One region of the Cohnella algarum genome, then DNA from elsewhere that is predicted to be linked to it. Evidence: a T-box and tRNA genes for the amino acid it is inferred to sense, from the RefSeq annotation. Region 1 holds a T-box; the other holds one or more tRNA genes.
What was found. A T-box is a leader RNA that pairs with one kind of tRNA and senses whether it is charged. The one in region 1 lies ahead of tyrS (tyrosine--tRNA ligase), so its partner is inferred to be a tRNA-Tyr.
Positions count from the first base shown of each region.

Region 2: it encodes a tRNA-Tyr, which carries the amino acid that the T-box ahead of tyrS (tyrosine--tRNA ligase) is inferred to sense. The anticodon was not compared.

Region 1 covers NZ_JAFHKM010000002.1:4,797,234-4,804,799, reverse strand. The annotation lists gene JW799_RS21655 (ABC transporter substrate-binding protein) at 1-228, opposite strand, end outside; gene JW799_RS29765 (ABC transporter permease subunit) at 400-1,290, opposite strand; gene JW799_RS21645 (carbohydrate ABC transporter permease) at 1,306-2,193, opposite strand; gene JW799_RS21640 (TetR/AcrR family transcriptional regulator) at 2,436-3,005, shown strand; gene tyrS (tyrosine--tRNA ligase) at 3,059-4,318, opposite strand; T-box leader at 4,358-4,558, opposite strand; gene JW799_RS21630 (hypothetical protein) at 4,815-5,486, shown strand; gene JW799_RS21625 (heavy metal translocating P-type ATPase) at 6,008-7,566, opposite strand, start outside.
Region 2 covers NZ_JAFHKM010000002.1:2,036,742-2,044,307, reverse strand. The annotation lists gene dagF (2-dehydro-3-deoxy-phosphogluconate aldolase) at 1-65, opposite strand, end outside; gene JW799_RS09275 (DgaE family pyridoxal phosphate-dependent ammonia lyase) at 58-1,110, opposite strand; gene JW799_RS09270 (amidohydrolase/deacetylase family metallohydrolase) at 1,148-2,248, opposite strand; gene JW799_RS09265 (ABC transporter ATP-binding protein) at 2,499-3,623, opposite strand; gene JW799_RS09260 (PucR family transcriptional regulator) at 3,715-4,815, opposite strand; gene JW799_RS09255 (MraY family glycosyltransferase) at 4,888-5,835, opposite strand; tRNA gene JW799_RS09250 (tRNA-Lys) at 5,947-6,022, opposite strand; tRNA gene JW799_RS09245 (tRNA-Tyr) at 6,030-6,113, opposite strand; tRNA gene JW799_RS09240 (tRNA-Phe) at 6,171-6,246, opposite strand; tRNA gene JW799_RS09235 (tRNA-Asp) at 6,273-6,349, opposite strand; tRNA gene JW799_RS09230 (tRNA-Val) at 6,364-6,439, opposite strand; tRNA gene JW799_RS09225 (tRNA-Met) at 6,457-6,533, opposite strand; rRNA gene JW799_RS09220 (23S ribosomal RNA) at 6,690-7,566, opposite strand, start outside.

The sequences.
Region 1 (7,566 bases):
TTCATCCTCGAAAAACTCCGCCTTCACCTGAATGTCCGGGTGAGCGCCGTTGAATTCGGCAATCGACTTCTCGATGATTTCCCGGTTGCGGGTTTCCATGCTCCACATGGTCAATTGCGTCACGTTGTCCGGCGCGCTTTCCGCCGCATTTTGATTGCCGGCGCTGCTGCCGCAGCCCGCAACGATCCACATCGTAAGTGCGAGTAAAACGAGTGCTGCTTTTTTCATCGTTGTCCATTCTCCCTTTTGTTGATCTTTAACATATAGTCGATCCGGTGTCAATGACGCGGCGACGGCGGACGCCGACCGGGGATGGCGACCCCGAACGGACGGCCTGCTGAAGCGCTCTCATTCAAGCGGGCGGAGAAACAAGCCATGCACAGCTTGTCTCCCGCATCGCTAGCCTTTGACGGAACCGGCCACTACCCCTTTTTGCACATACTTTTGAAGGAACATATACATCACGATGACCGGCGTCGTCGTCATGACGAGCGCGGCGCTGATCAGCGAATAATCCGCGCTGAAATTGCCTTTGAACATCATCAGTCCGAGCGGCAGCGTTTTCAGGGAATCCTGCGAAACCATAATCAGCGGGAAAATGAAATCGTTCATAATATTGAAGAACGAAAGAATCGTCACCGTGGCCAGAATCGGCTTGGCCAGAGGAAAATAAATTTTGAAAAACGACTGATAAAGGTTGCAGCCATCGACAAGCGCCGCTTCCTCCAGCTCCTTCGGCACCTCGGCGAAGAAGCCGTAGGCGAGAAACACCGCGATCGGCAAATTGAATCCGATGTACGGGAAAAACAACGCCCAGAACGTGTCGTACGTTCCCGTCTCGTTGGCGATCGCGAACAGCGGGATCAGCGTGCTGTGCACCGGAATCATCATGCCGAGCAGAAACGATCCGAGCAGCAGCTTGGAGCCTTTGAACGAACGCACTGCCAGATAAAAGCCGATCATTGTCGATACGATCAGCAGTCCGATCACCGAGAATACCGTAATATACAGGCTGTTGAACAAATAGCCGCTGATCCCTTCATTCCAGGCGTTCGCGAAATTCTCGAAGTTCCATTCCGACGGAAGCCCCCAAGGATTCGCAAAGTATTCCTTGTTGCTCTTGAAGGAGGACAGAACCATCCACACGAACGGATATCCCGTCAACACCAGGTGGAACAAAAAAATGAGATAAATGACCGTGCGGCTGACGAGCTTGCCGCGGCGCGGCTTCCGCCGCGTCCGTACCGCGCCTCCCGCCGCTTGCCGGAGTTGAGCTTGCGCACTGCTCACATCCATTCTCCTCTCCTATTGGAATTTGGCGTTCCCTTTGCCGAGCGCCTTCGTAATGATCAGGGCAAGGAAGAGGCCGAATGCCAGCAAGAAGGTCGAAATCGTACTGCCGTAGCCGTAATCCATGAGCCGGAACGCGTTATTCATCATGTAGCTGGCCAGCACTTCGCTGGCATGGTTCGGTCCGCCGTTCGTCATGATGTAAATCAGGTCGAAGTATTTCAACGAGTTGATGACGCAGTTCAGAACGGTGAAGGTAATGGCGGGCCAGATGAGCGGAATCCGAATCCGGAAAAAGATTCTCCACTCGCTCGCTCCCTCCACTCTCGCCGCTTCCAGCACTTCGTCGGAAATGTTTTGCAAGGCCGCGAAATAAACGACGATGTAAAAACCGATAAACTGCCAGGCGACGACGGCGATGACGGAAAGGAGCGCCGTTTTTTCGTCTCCGAGCCAGGAGTGCGCCCAGCTTTCCAATCCGAGATTCACGAGCAGGCTGTTCAGCAGACCGAAATTCGGATCGTAAATTTGCCCCCACAAAATGCCGAGCACCGCGGTGGACAGCATGACCGGCGTGAAATAAACCGTTTTCAAGAAGTTTGAACCTTTAAGTCCTACGCTGAGCAGCACGGCAAGCAGCAAGCCGACCGGCAGTTGGATCAGCAGCGCTCCCAACGTCAGATACAGCGAATTTTTGAGCGCCTGCCAGACGACGGGATCTTGCGCCAGCCTTAAATAATTGTCCCCTCCGGCAAACGCCATCGGCGAGACGCCGTCCCAATGAAAAAAGCTGTAGTACACGCTCATCAGGATCGGAATGACGATAATGCCCAGGAACACCGCCAACGCCGGACCCGTAAAGAAAAGCCCGCCTGCAAATCTGCTCCATCCTTTCTCTCGCATTGAATCTCTCCCCGCTGCTAAGATTGCGCTTTCAACGATCACATGGACTATCTTAGCAACAAATGCCCCGCTTGTTATGGAACGATGATTGGGAAAAATAGAACATCGATTGGAAACGCGTTCACGGATCGGATCGATGTCGGGCGCAGGGGCCCGCTCAGTCTTGACAACCGGCTGGCGTTATCGGATAATCCGACTGACGAACGTTCGTCATTCATTTTGAACGAAAAGAGGATATGCCATTGACGATCCATTCGATTAAAGCGGCCGCGCTTCAGCAGTTTGCGTTAAAAGGATACGAAGCCGCTTCGCTGGATAAAATCGCGCAGGAAGTCGGCATCAAGAAGCAATCGCTATATTCCCACTTCAAAAGCAAAAACGACCTGTTTTTGACCGTATTCGCGGAAGCCGTCGCACGGGAAACGGCGTTCGCCGACGATTATTTCGAGCGGACAAGCGCCGGAGATTCCGACGGGGATCGGCTCTATCGCTTCATCGAACAGTTTAAGAGCCGTTATCGGGAGGATTTGAACCTGAGGCTGATTCTCTGCTCGGGCTTCATGGTTCCGGATCAGCCGGCGGAACAGGTCGAGGATGCGGTGGCCCGTTACTTCGAGCATCTGGCCCGAAAGGTTCGCGAGCGCATCCTTGGCGACCCGTCCATCGCGCCCGGAGTCCCGGTCGACACCGCCGTGTTCGCTTATATGAACATGCTCGAGGGGATGCTGGTGGAACTGATTTACGCGGGGACGACGACGTTCGATGCGCGTCTGCAGGCATCTTGGGACGTTTTTTGGCGGGGAATCCGCTAGAGAGCCCGCCTCTAAGGCGCGGGACGCAAATCCCGCGCCGAAGGGCGCTCGCCTTAATCGAAAGCCGCCAGCCATACATTCCGTTTTCCCCGCCGAATCAGCGCGAAGCGTCCGTGCATGCGCTCGTCCGGCCCGATGATGAAATTCGGATCCGTCACCCTTTTCCCGTTGATCGTCACGGCGCCGGCCCGGATTTCTTCCCTGGCTTGCCTTTTCGAAGGAACGGCCTTGGCGGCGATCAGCAAATCCAGCAACGCGATCGGATCGGAGCCGAACGTTGCCGACGGGATGTCCGCAAGCGCCCTTTCCCATTCTTCCGCGGTCAGCGCCGCGGGCTCCTCCCGAAACAGAACGCCTGATAGATTCCTGCACCTCTCCGCTTCCGCTTCTCCGTGCACGAGCTTCGTCACTTCGAAGGCAAGCATTCGCTGCGCCTCGCGCGCTTCCGGATTTGCGGCAGCCGCTCGTTCCAGTTCGATAATTTCCTCATGGCTCAGGAAAGTGAAATAGTTCAGGAAACGGATGACGTCCGCATCGTCGGTTTGGATCCAAAATTGGTAGAACTCGTATGGAGACGTCAGCTTGGGATCGAGCCAGACGGCTCCGCCGGCGGTCTTCCCGAACTTCGTCCCGTCGCTCTTCATGATCAACGGCATCGTTAACCCGTACGCGCGCTTGCCGCCGCCCAGCTTGTCGATCAGCCCCAAGCCTGCCGTAATATTTCCCCACTGATCGCTGCCGCCGATCTGCAAGCAGCAATCGTATTCCCGAAGAAGAAATTGAAAATCGTACGCCTGTAGCAGCATGTAACTCATTTCGGCAAAGGAAATGCCGTGCTGCAGCCGCGACTCGACCGTTTCTTTGCCAAGCATGTAGTTGACGGTGAAACGCGTGCCGATCTCCCTTAAAAACTCGACGACGTTGACGGAGGCGAACCAATCGTAATTATTGAATACCCGGGCCGGATGGGTTGCGGATTCGAAATCCAGAAACGTTGACAATTGTTCCCGGATGCTTTGCGTCCAATGCTCGACCGTTTCCTTGTTGTTGACCGGCCGTTCCGCCGATCGTCCCGTCGGGTCTCCGATCAGCCCCGTTGCGCCGCCGACAAGCGCAAACGGCGTATGGCCGGCGAGCTGAAACCGTTTCAACGTCAGGATCGGCAGCAAATGTCCGATGTGCAAGCTGCCCGCGGTCGGGTCAAATCCCGCGTACAAGCGGACGTTCCCCTTGTCCAGCTTCGCTTTTAACCCTTCCCAATCGGTGCATTGATGTATCAATCCTCTGAACTGCAAATCGTCGATGAGGTTCATTCGTTCCCTCTCCTTTCGAAATCAAAAAAGCCGCTCCTCTAAAGGAGCGACTTCGATCGCGGTACCATCCTTTTTCGAAGATCCGTCGGACCTTCATCTTCATCACATAACGGCGTGTCCCGTCCTGTTCGGCAGGAAGCTCCGGGGTGTAATTCGCTAGCGCATGTTCGCCGATTCGCACCGATCATCGGCTCTCTGAAGAAGGGATGCGCCGCTTTGGAAACCCATCAACGCTTTTTCGAATATAAAACTTACGAACGTTCGTAAGCCCAGTATGGCATACCGCCCTCGTTATGTCAACGCGCAAATTCCGACTTTGGCCGCGCTGCCGAGCATGTCCTATCCCATGCGTGATTAGGACCATTTTCCCGATTATGGGATCTTTACCGAAAACATTGCGATTTGTAATTCGGATTACAGACGAAAAATCTATCGGCCTTTACGATGGTAAAGGTTTTTTTATTCCACATCCAAAAGCAAGGGAGAATGCACGCACATGAAAACACGTACTCGCAAACTGATTTCCGCAGCCGCAGCCGCAGCGCTGTTGGCCGTACCGCTGACGGCAAAAGCCGCCGAAGCATCCGGGGCGGCCGCCGCCGATTCGCAGAGCCCTCCGACGAAGCTTGAAACCGAGGGCGACTTCGCCGCCCTGCAATTCGGCAAGAAAATATTCGTCCATGACAAGAATGGCCAGCTGTTCCAGACGAACGGCAAATACCATGACGGCGAACTGCTCGACCTGTTCGTACTGCCCTTCGGCCCCATGCAGGTGCCGTTCATTCTGGTCAACAACGACAATTCCGGCGCCTACAACGTCTACAGCGACCTGTGGCCGGAATTCGCGAAAGGCAAGGAGCAGGACACGATCGAGGAATATTACAGCGGCCGCGTGTTCAACAAGGCGAAATCGCTGATCTTCAGCAAAACGAAGCACCATTACGCGGCGCAAAAAGGAGACGAAGCGATCGCTTATACGGCCAACGATTTCGGCGACCTGACGAAAGGCTACCATGAATCGATCCGCATCAAAGGCAAGCTGCGCGGCCTCATCCTGTTCGATTGCTGCCCCTATCTCGTCGTCGAAGACGAGAACAAGCAGCTTATCGTCTACCATGCCGGCATGAACGGAGCGGAACAGGCCGGCACCATTGAAATCAAGGCATAACCGCTCGGTTCGGGCGCGGCGGTTTGCAGAACGGGCGGTACGACGATCACCATGCCGTTATCGTCCTTGTCCATGGTTGCGAGCGCTTCTTCCTCGGAGGATGTCAACTCGGCTTGAAAGGCGCTTGTTGCGTCAAAAATCGGACAGCCGCATTGCTGTCCTCCGAACTTTCGCTCACATCCTCCGCTCGGAGCTGGTCGATGCGCGCGGTCGCGCCGATGAAAGAGGAGGCCGAATTGCTCGGTGGTTAGACCGAACTTCTTCGTGTCCGTCGCGAACACTCGGCGATGGAGCGCGAATTTTGCAAACAAAAAATCCGCGGATTCCGCGGATTCTTCGTCTTATGTCAATCTGTGCAAGTTACGGTTGCTGCTCTCCCGGCCGCCTGGCTGATAAGGCATGCCCGGGAACGTATCGGAGAACACGAGACTCGTATCGCCGACCTGCAAATGCGCATGCATGACGCGATCCTTCACGTCGTCCGTCATTGGATGATTCGGATCCGCGGGCATATCCGGCCCTTATTTGGTCCTCAACAGCCGCAGGCTGTTGAGCGTCACGATCAGCGTCGCTCCCATGTCGGCGAGAATCGCCAACCATAGCGTCAGCCAGCCCGGCACGATCAGCGCTAACGCCAGCAGCTTGATTCCCAGCGAAAACGCCACGTTTTGTTTAATTACCGCGAGCGTTTTTTTGCTTAAACGGATCGCGAAGGGAAGCTTTCGCAAATCGTCTGCCAGCAACGCGATGTCGGCGGTCTCGAGCGCTGCGTCCGTCCCCGCTCCGCCCATCGCGATGCCGACCGAGGAAGCGGCAAGCGCGGGCGCATCGTTTACGCCGTCGCCGACCATGGCCACGCTCGGGTAGCTCAGCCGCAGCTTCTTGATCATTTCAAGCTTTTCCTGGGGAAGCAATTCCGCTTGAACCTCCGCCACGCCCAATTGATTGCCGATCGATTTCGCCGTCGCTTCATTGTCGCCCGTCAACATGATCGTCTTTCGAATCCCCATCGAACGAAGCTCTTCGATGACGGCTTTGCTCGAATCCCGCACCGCGTCGGCCACCGCGAACAAGGCCATCACGGCTTGCTTCGTGCCCAGCGCCATCACGGTTTTTCCCTCGCTTTGCAGCGTTTGGATTCGCTCGCGCGCCGAGCCGGGAAACTCCGAGCCGAGCTCATCGAAAAGCTTGGGACTGCCCGTATAATGCATCTGTCCGTTTACCAGCGCCTGGATGCCTTTGCCCGTTATCGAGCGGAAGCCGTCAACGGATAGCGGGCGTTCGATGCCCGCTTGAGCGGCTTTCCTCGCGATCGCCGACGCCAACGGATGCTGGGAGCCTTTTTCCATGCCGGTGGCAATCGCGAGCATCTCCCTTTCGTCTCTCCCGCCGAACGATTCCATGTCCGTTACTTCCGGGATTCCCTTGGTCAACGTGCCCGTTTTATCGAACGCCACCGCCGAAATGCGCCCTGCTTCCTCGAGATGGATGCCGCCTTTGATCAACACTCCGTTTCGGGCCGCATTGCCGATTGCGGTGACGATGGAAACGGGGGTGGAAATGACCAGGGCGCACGGACACCCCACCACAAGCAGCGACAGTCCGCGATAAATCCACTCTCCCCATTCTCCGGCGAACAACGGCGGAAAAACGGCGATTCCGATGGCCAGAGCCATGATCGCCGGCGTGTAATAGCGGGCGAACCGGTCTACGAACGCTTGCGACGGCGCCCGTTCGGCTTGCGCCTCTTCCACGAGGTGAATGATTTTGGAGATCGTCGTATCCTCGACGCGCTTCGTAACCTTGACCTCGAGCAATCCCTCCCCGTTCAGCGTGCCGGCGAAGACTTCGTCGTCAACGTCCTTGGCAACGGGCACGGATTCTCCCGTAATCGCGGCCTGATCGACCGTCGACGTCCCTTTGACGACGACGCCGTCCATGGCGAGCTTTTGACCCGGCTTGACGATCATGACGTCCCCGACCCGGATATCCTCGACGCTCACCGCCAACTCGGCGGAGCCGCGCCGGATCAGCGCTTCCTTGGGCGAAATATCCATTAACGCACGAATGGATTGACGCG
Region 2 (7,566 bases), 2.8 Mb from region 1:
ACGCTGCCGGCCAGCACGTTCAGCGCCGCGCGGCCTCGGTAAAGACGGTTCTGCAAATCAGCCATGGGCCGACCCTCCGATAATTTCGTTTATTCTCGCTACGATAACCGCCATATCGTCTCCCTGCAGCGAGCGGGGATCGATGTCGAAGTACCCCTGCCGGACTCCGTAATCCCTTGTGTAAACGGCAATGGCGCCCTCGCGCAGCGCGTCGTTCACTTCCTTCGCGGTCACCCCCGCCGCTTGGGCGTCCACCCGAACGCGCCCGCGATAAATCGCTCGTCCCGCCTCGTCCCGCACGATCGAAACCGTCACGCCGGGCAGCCCGGACAACGCGTCCAGCGCCTTGAGCGCTTCCTTCTCCCGCTCGCTGCGGTCTTCCTTGCGCATATATTCGTCCAGCGCCTGCAGCAGGCCGAACGTCGATTCCTTGCCGACCTTCATGCTGCGTCCGATGCCGTGCAGCTGGACCTTCACCCAGTCGACGTATTTGCGCTTGCCGGCGACGAGCCCGGAAGTCGGCCCTTCGATCGCCTTGGAGCCGCTGTAAATGGCGAGATCGGAGCAGGTCACGTATTTGCGGAGCTCTTCTTCCGCGGCGGCATCCACGATCAGGGGAACGCCCCGGCTTTGGGCGACTTCCCACGCTTCCTCCGCGGAAATCACGTTTTTCTGTACGCAGTGATGGGATTTCACGTACAGAATGGCGGCGGTGCGCTCCGAGATCGCCGCTTCGATGTGCTCCTTGCGCCCTTCGTTCGCGTAGCCGACCTCGATCAGGCGGCCTCCGCCCAGGTAGACCATCGTTTCCACCGGAGCGCCGTACTGCACGTTGTGCCCTTTCAGCAGGATGATCTCGTTTTTCGGCAGCGGATCCTGATGGAGGCGCAAGCTTTTGCGGACATCGCCTTCGGTCACGACGGCCGCCACCGTCAGCGCGATGCCGCTCGAGGCGGAATTGACGACGACGGCCGCCTCCGAACCGAGAATTTCGGCGACGTAATCGCCCGCCTTGTCGACCAAATCGGCCATTTCCACGTAGTTTTGGCCGCCCTCCTTCATCGCTTCCATCACCGTATCGGTCGGCGCCGAGACGCCCAGAATGCTCATCCGGCCGCTCGCGTTCACGACCCTCTTCAATCCGTATTTAGCAAGTATAGTAGCTGCCACCGATCACTACCCCTTTCGCTTCGACATATGCTTCCGCCAATCGGCGCTCCCCTTCGGAATCGACCAGCACGCGCTTTCCTTTCTTCACTTCGAACAAGGTCAGGTTCGCCTTGTCGCCGACCCGGATCCGGCCCAGCTCCGGCTTGTTCAGCCATGCGGCGGCGCGAACGGTCACCGCGTCCACGACTTCCCGTAGCGAATAGCCGAGGCTCAGAAACTTGCTCATCACGTTGGCCATCCCATATACGGGTCCTTCCAGCCGGTTGCCGCGGTAAATGTCGGTGCTGATCGTCCCCAGCCCGATGCTGCAGCGACGCGCCTGCTCGGCCGCCCGGAACGAGAAGCTCGCCGTGCCGTGCCCGACGTCCAAATGGACGCCCCTTCGGATCGCGTCGGCGAGCCCTTCGACCGGCGTCCCGTCGGGGCGGAACAGATTGTTCGGCTTCCCGTTCAAATAATGGGTGACGATATCGCGTTCTTGCAGCAGGGCAAGAATGTCCTCGATCGCGGGAGGCGCCGAGCCGATATGGACCATGAGCGGAAGCCCGGTTCGCCCGGATATTCGGCGCGCCAGCCGCAGCGGCTCGATCCCGTTGTCCTTGACGACGCTGCCGCTCATTCGCGCTTTCAGTCCGACGATGAAATCGCCGTTCTCCCGCACCGCCGCGGCGGCCTTTTCCTCGTCGATCCACGCAAGCCGCGAAAGCTCGTCGACACGCGCAAGCCCGATATGCGAAACGTTCAAAAAGGCGAATACGCCCGTTCTCGCCCCCTTCGCGCTCTTCCTGAGCTCCGCGATCCGGTCGGCCCCGCAGCTGCCTGCGTCCACGATCGTCGTGACCCCCTGCTTCACGCCGATCTCGTCGATTTCGTCCCCGTACGGCTCGAACTCCGGAAACGCATGCACGTGCAGATCGATCCACCCGGGCGAGACGTACAGGCCCGTGCCGTCGAATCCGCCTTCCCCTTTCGCCTTCCCTCCCGGAACGATTTCCGCCACGATTCCGTTCCGGATGACGACGTCGATTTCCCGCTCGTCCGGCAGCTTCACTTTTTGCAGCACGAAAGAACCGTTCACTTCCCTCATCCCAACTTTCCGCAGCCCGGTTTTCATATGGAGCTCCTTTGTTCAGGATAAGGATAACACAACGGAACGAAAAATTAAACATAACGTTATAATGTTTATAGCATTCCTTCGCAAAACGAGCGCCAGCAACGTTCGTTCGCTCCGAATCGCCGCTTGAAGTCGGGGTCGAAAGTCCGCCATCCCTGCCGATCGCAATAAAAGCGCCCGGCCGATTGGCCGAGCGCTTGGGGGTAAGAGCTTATTATTCCGTTTCCAGAATGTTGAGCTCGCTGTCCTTGTCGAAAAGATGAACCTTGTTCATGTCGATCGCCAGCTTGACGTTTTGGCCTTCTTGCAGCGTGGTCCGTCCGTCGACGCGAGCGATGACGCTGTCCTTGCCCAGACCGGCCAAGTACAGGAGCGTTTCGTGACCGAGGTTTTCGCATACTTCGATGTTTGCGTTAACGATCGATTTCGGCGAAGCCTCGATGAAGACCGGCTCTTCGTGAATGTCTTCCGGACGGAAGCCCAGGATCACTTCGCGGCCGATGTAGCCTTTGCCGCGGAGCACTTTCGCTCTGCCTTCCGGAATTTCGACGTTGATGCCCGTTGCTTTGAAGTGAACGGCGCCGCCTTCTTCCGTCAATTGGCCCGTTACGAAGTTCATTGCCGGAGCGCCGATGAAGCCTGCGACGAACAGGTTGATCGGATGGTTGTACAGCTCTTCCGGAGTAGCCGCTTGCTGAATGAAGCCGTCTTTCATAACGACGATGCGGTCGCCCATCGTCATGGCTTCCGTTTGGTCGTGGGTTACGTAGATGCAAGTCGTCTCAAGACGCTTCATCAGTTTGGAGATGCTCGCCCGCATTTGCGTACGCAGCTTGGCGTCCAAGTTGGAAAGCGGTTCGTCCATCAGGAACACTTGCGGTTCGCGGACAATCGCGCGGCCGAGAGCGACCCGTTGGCGTTGACCGCCGGACAGAGCCTTCGGCTTGCGGTCGAGCAAATGCTCGATTTCCAGCGTTTTTGCGGCTTCGCGAACGCGGCGGTCGATTTCGTCCTTGCGGAATTTCCGCAATTTGAGGCCGAAAGCCATGTTTTGATATACGTTCATGTGCGGATACAGCGCGTAGGATTGGAATACCATCGCGATGTCGCGGTCTTTCGGAGCGACGTCGTTCACGACGCGGTCGCCGATGTACAGCTTGCCTTCGGAAATTTCTTCGAGACCTGCGATCATCCGCAGCGTAGTCGATTTGCCGCAGCCGGAAGGACCTACCAGCACCAGGAATTCCTTATCTTGAATGTCGAGGTTAAAGTCGGTTACCGAAGCTTTGTCGGAACCCGGATATTTTTTATAAACATGCTCTAAACGTACGCCTGCCATTTTATAGTTCCCCCTAACGACTCGTTTAAGGTACGTTCTTATCTTACCGCAGAGGGGTGTCGAATGACTATGCACAAAGCGTACAAAAAATTCATTTCCTTTTCGTAACTTTGTACAATAGCAGCATAATGCGGACAAGAACCGCGTCGTTGAAGGACCGAACGTCGAGTCCCGTCTCCTGCTTCAGCTTGTCGAGCCGGTACAGCAGCGTATTGCGGTGAATGAATAGTCTTTTCGCCGTTTCGCTTACGTTGCAATCCATGGCGAAAAAAGCGTCCAGCGTCGACACCGTTTCCGCGTCGTTGAACAGATCGAGCCGCGGCATCATCTGTTCCATGAACCGGGCTTTCGCCGGGTCGGGGATTTCGTTCAGCAGCCGCTCCAGGTGAATGGCCCAAGGGACGTGGACTTGCGTGCCGACGTGATACTTCCGTCCCAAATAAATCGTATCGCGAAGCATGCCGACGGCCTGGATCAAGCTTTCGGTAGGAATCATCGGCTCGCCTACGGCGACGTAGCATTCCCCGCCCCACTGCTCGGTGAACATTTGCTGCAAGCCGGTAGCCAGCGAAAAGAGCGCCTCTTTCGTTTCTTCACGGTCGATCACGTCGCCTTCCCCCGAATCGATTTCCGCCAATAGCCGATCCGAACCGAGGATGAGCCATTCTCTCTCCTGCAGCGGAACCAGCATCATTTCGTCGGAAATAAACGAGCGCAGCACTTTTTCCAGTTCGGCGTAGGAAGGCTCGCGCTCGTCCGTCTGGTCGTTCAGCAGAAGGAAAGGAATCATGCCGTCGAACAGCTTGCCGCGGGTTTCCAGCCAATCGGGGACTTCGACCCGGGTTTCTCCCGACAAAATGCACTGTTCGATCCATTCGCCCAAGCGGCGCGCCTGACGCTCCTGGTCGCTGCCGGCGACGGGGGACGGCTTGCCCGACTGCTGCTGAAGCGCCCATTTGAGCAGCTCTTTTTCGAGCGGGGTCAGCTCGGCTTCGGTCCGGATATAGCCGATTTCCTTCGTTTCGATTTTCGTCGCGAGCAGGCATCCGCCTTCCAGTTGAACGTAGTCGCCGATCTCGGGAAACTTTTTGCCGCCGATGCTTTCCCATTCGGCCTTCTTCATCGTCCCCGCCGTCACCGGAGCGCCCAACAAATGCTGCAGCTGCTGCAGCTTCGTCTTGATCAACGCCATGGTCCGCCCCTTTCCCCGATTCGTTACCATTATTGTAACATAATCGAAGGGGCAAAGGCTTTTAAACCCATCCTAACGGAGAATGAGCAGAATGACGATGGACGTCAAGGCAAAAACGGAGGCGATCAAATAAAGGAAGGAAACGGTTTGAACCTGGGTCAGCCCCCATTTCATCAGACTGTGGTGAGTGTGCAAATTGTCCGCCCGGTGAAGTCCTTTGCCCTCCAGCAGTCTTCTCGTAAAAACGACCGCCGTGTCCAGAATCGGAACGCCCAAGGCCAGCAGCGGAACGAGCAGCGACAGGAAGGTCGCTCCCTTGAGCGTGCCCTCGACGGCGGTCACCGCAAGCGTATAGCCGAGAAACGTCGCCCCCGCATCCCCCATGAAAATTCTCGCCGGGTGAAAATTGTACGCCAGAAACGCCAGGCACGAGCCCGCCAGCGCGACCGCGATCAGAGCCGTCACTTCCTGGCGGCCGATCAGCGACGCCGCGAACAAGGTTAGCGAGGATATGACGCAAACGCCGGAAGCGAGGCCGTCCATGCCATCGATAAAATTCATCATGTTGATCAGCGCAAACACCCATACCGCGGTAAAAAAAAGGCCCCAGCCGTCGGTAAACACGATCATCGCCGACGAGGAAGGGGAGGAAATGCCCGATATCGAAATACCGTAAGCTCCGGGCAGCAGGGCGACGGCAACGTAAAGCACGAGTCTCGGCCATACGGGAAATTCCCGGCCGCGCGATTTGAAAGCGTCGTCGGCCAACCCGATCGCAACCAGCGCCCCTCCTCCGACGGCAAGCGTGCGCACGAGCGGAGAGTCCCCTAGCCAGAGGAAAGACGTCGCGACAACGCCCGCGTACAAGGCAACCCCGCCGCTGAGCGGAACGGGGCGGCTATGGATTTTGCGCCTGGCCGGCCGATCGACGAAGCCGATGCGAAGCGCAGCGGCCCTGACAAAAGGAACCAGCAAAAAAACGAACAAAAATGAAAAGCCCAATGCGTATATGTACATCATGGCAGGCCCTCCGGCGGACAGGATACCTTTAATTTGCCCGATAAGACGACCGCCATACCAAAAGGCGAAAACACAAAAAAACAGACGTTCGCACGTCTGCCGTTCGTGAACTGGTGAGCCATGAAGGACTCGAACCTTCGACACCCTGATTAAAAGTCAGGTGCTCTACCAACTGAGCTAATGGCTCGGGTAAATGGTGGAGGGTGATGGATTTGAACCACCGAACCCGAAGGAACAGATTTACAGTCTGCCGCGTTTGGCCACTTCGCTAACCCTCCACGTGACCTCCGGATAGCTTTAGCACCCGAGCGCTCGCTTATACCGGTAAAAACAAATGGTGGCTCGGGACGGAATCGAACCGCCGACACGAGGATTTTCAGTCCTCTGCTCTACCAACTGAGCTACCGAGCCGTACATTTTATGCGATTTTAGAAAAATGGCGGAGCTGACGGGATTCGAACCCGCGGTCTCCTGCGTGACAGGCAGGCATGTTAGGCCTCTACACCACAGCTCCATGATCGATATGAATGGTGGAGGCTGAGGGGATCGAACCCCCGACCCTCTGCTTGTAAGGCAGATGCTCTCCCAGCTGAGCTAAGCCTCCATGAAGGAAAATAAGTATGGTAGCGGCGGAGGGGATCGAACCCCCGACCTTTCGGGTATGAACCGAACGCTCTAGCCAGCTGAGCTACGCCGCCATACCTCGCTGCGAACGGACGGCTTGTCCGGACGAGCCAGATGTGTTTGCAGTCATCGTTCAAAGCTTGCGCCTTGATAACCGGATACGAAACGAATGCGCATGGTTGTTTGCTGGCTTGCTTCCCGTCCGCTCCATGCCCGAAGGCGCTTCGCTTTAGGATAAGCCCTCGACCGATTAGTACTCGTCAGCTCCACACGTTGCCGCGCTTCCACCCCGAGCCTATCAACCTGGTGTTCTTCCAGGGGTCTTACGAATTGGGAAATCTCATCTTGAGGCGGGCTTCGCGCTTAGATGCTTTCAGCGCTTATCCCTCCCGCACTTGGCTACCCAGCCATGCTCCTGGCGGAACAACTGGTACACCAGCGGTGCGTCCATCCCGGTCCTCTCGTACTAAGGACAGCCCCTCTCAAATTTCCTACGCCCGCGACAGATAGGGACCGAACTGTCTCACGACGTTCTGAACCCAGCTCGCGTACCGCTTTAATGGGCGAACAGCCCAACCCTTGGGACCTACTTCAGCCCCAGGATGCGATGAGCCGACATCGAGGTGCCAAACCTCCCCGTCGATGTGGACTCTTGGGGGAGATAAGCCTGTTATCCCCAGGGTAGCTTTTATCCGTTGAGCGATGGCCCTTCCATTCGGTACCACCGGATCACTAAGCCCGACTTTCGTCCCTGCTCGACTTGTAGGTCTCGCAGTCAAGCTCCCTTATGCCTTTGCACTCTTCGAATGATTTCCAACCATTCTGAGGGAACCTTGGGGCGCCTCCGTTACATTTTGGGAGGCGACCGCCCCAGTCAAACTGTCCGCCTGACACGGTCCCTTCACCGGATTCACGGTGACAGGTTAGAACTCCGATACGATCAGGGTGGTATCCCAACGGCGCCTCCATCGATGCTTGCGCACCGACTTCTTAGGCTCCCACCTATCCTGTACAGACCGTACCAAAGTCCAATATCAAGCTACAGTAAAGCTCCATGGGGTCTTTCCGTCACGTCGCGGGTAACCTGCATCTTCACAGGTACTAAAA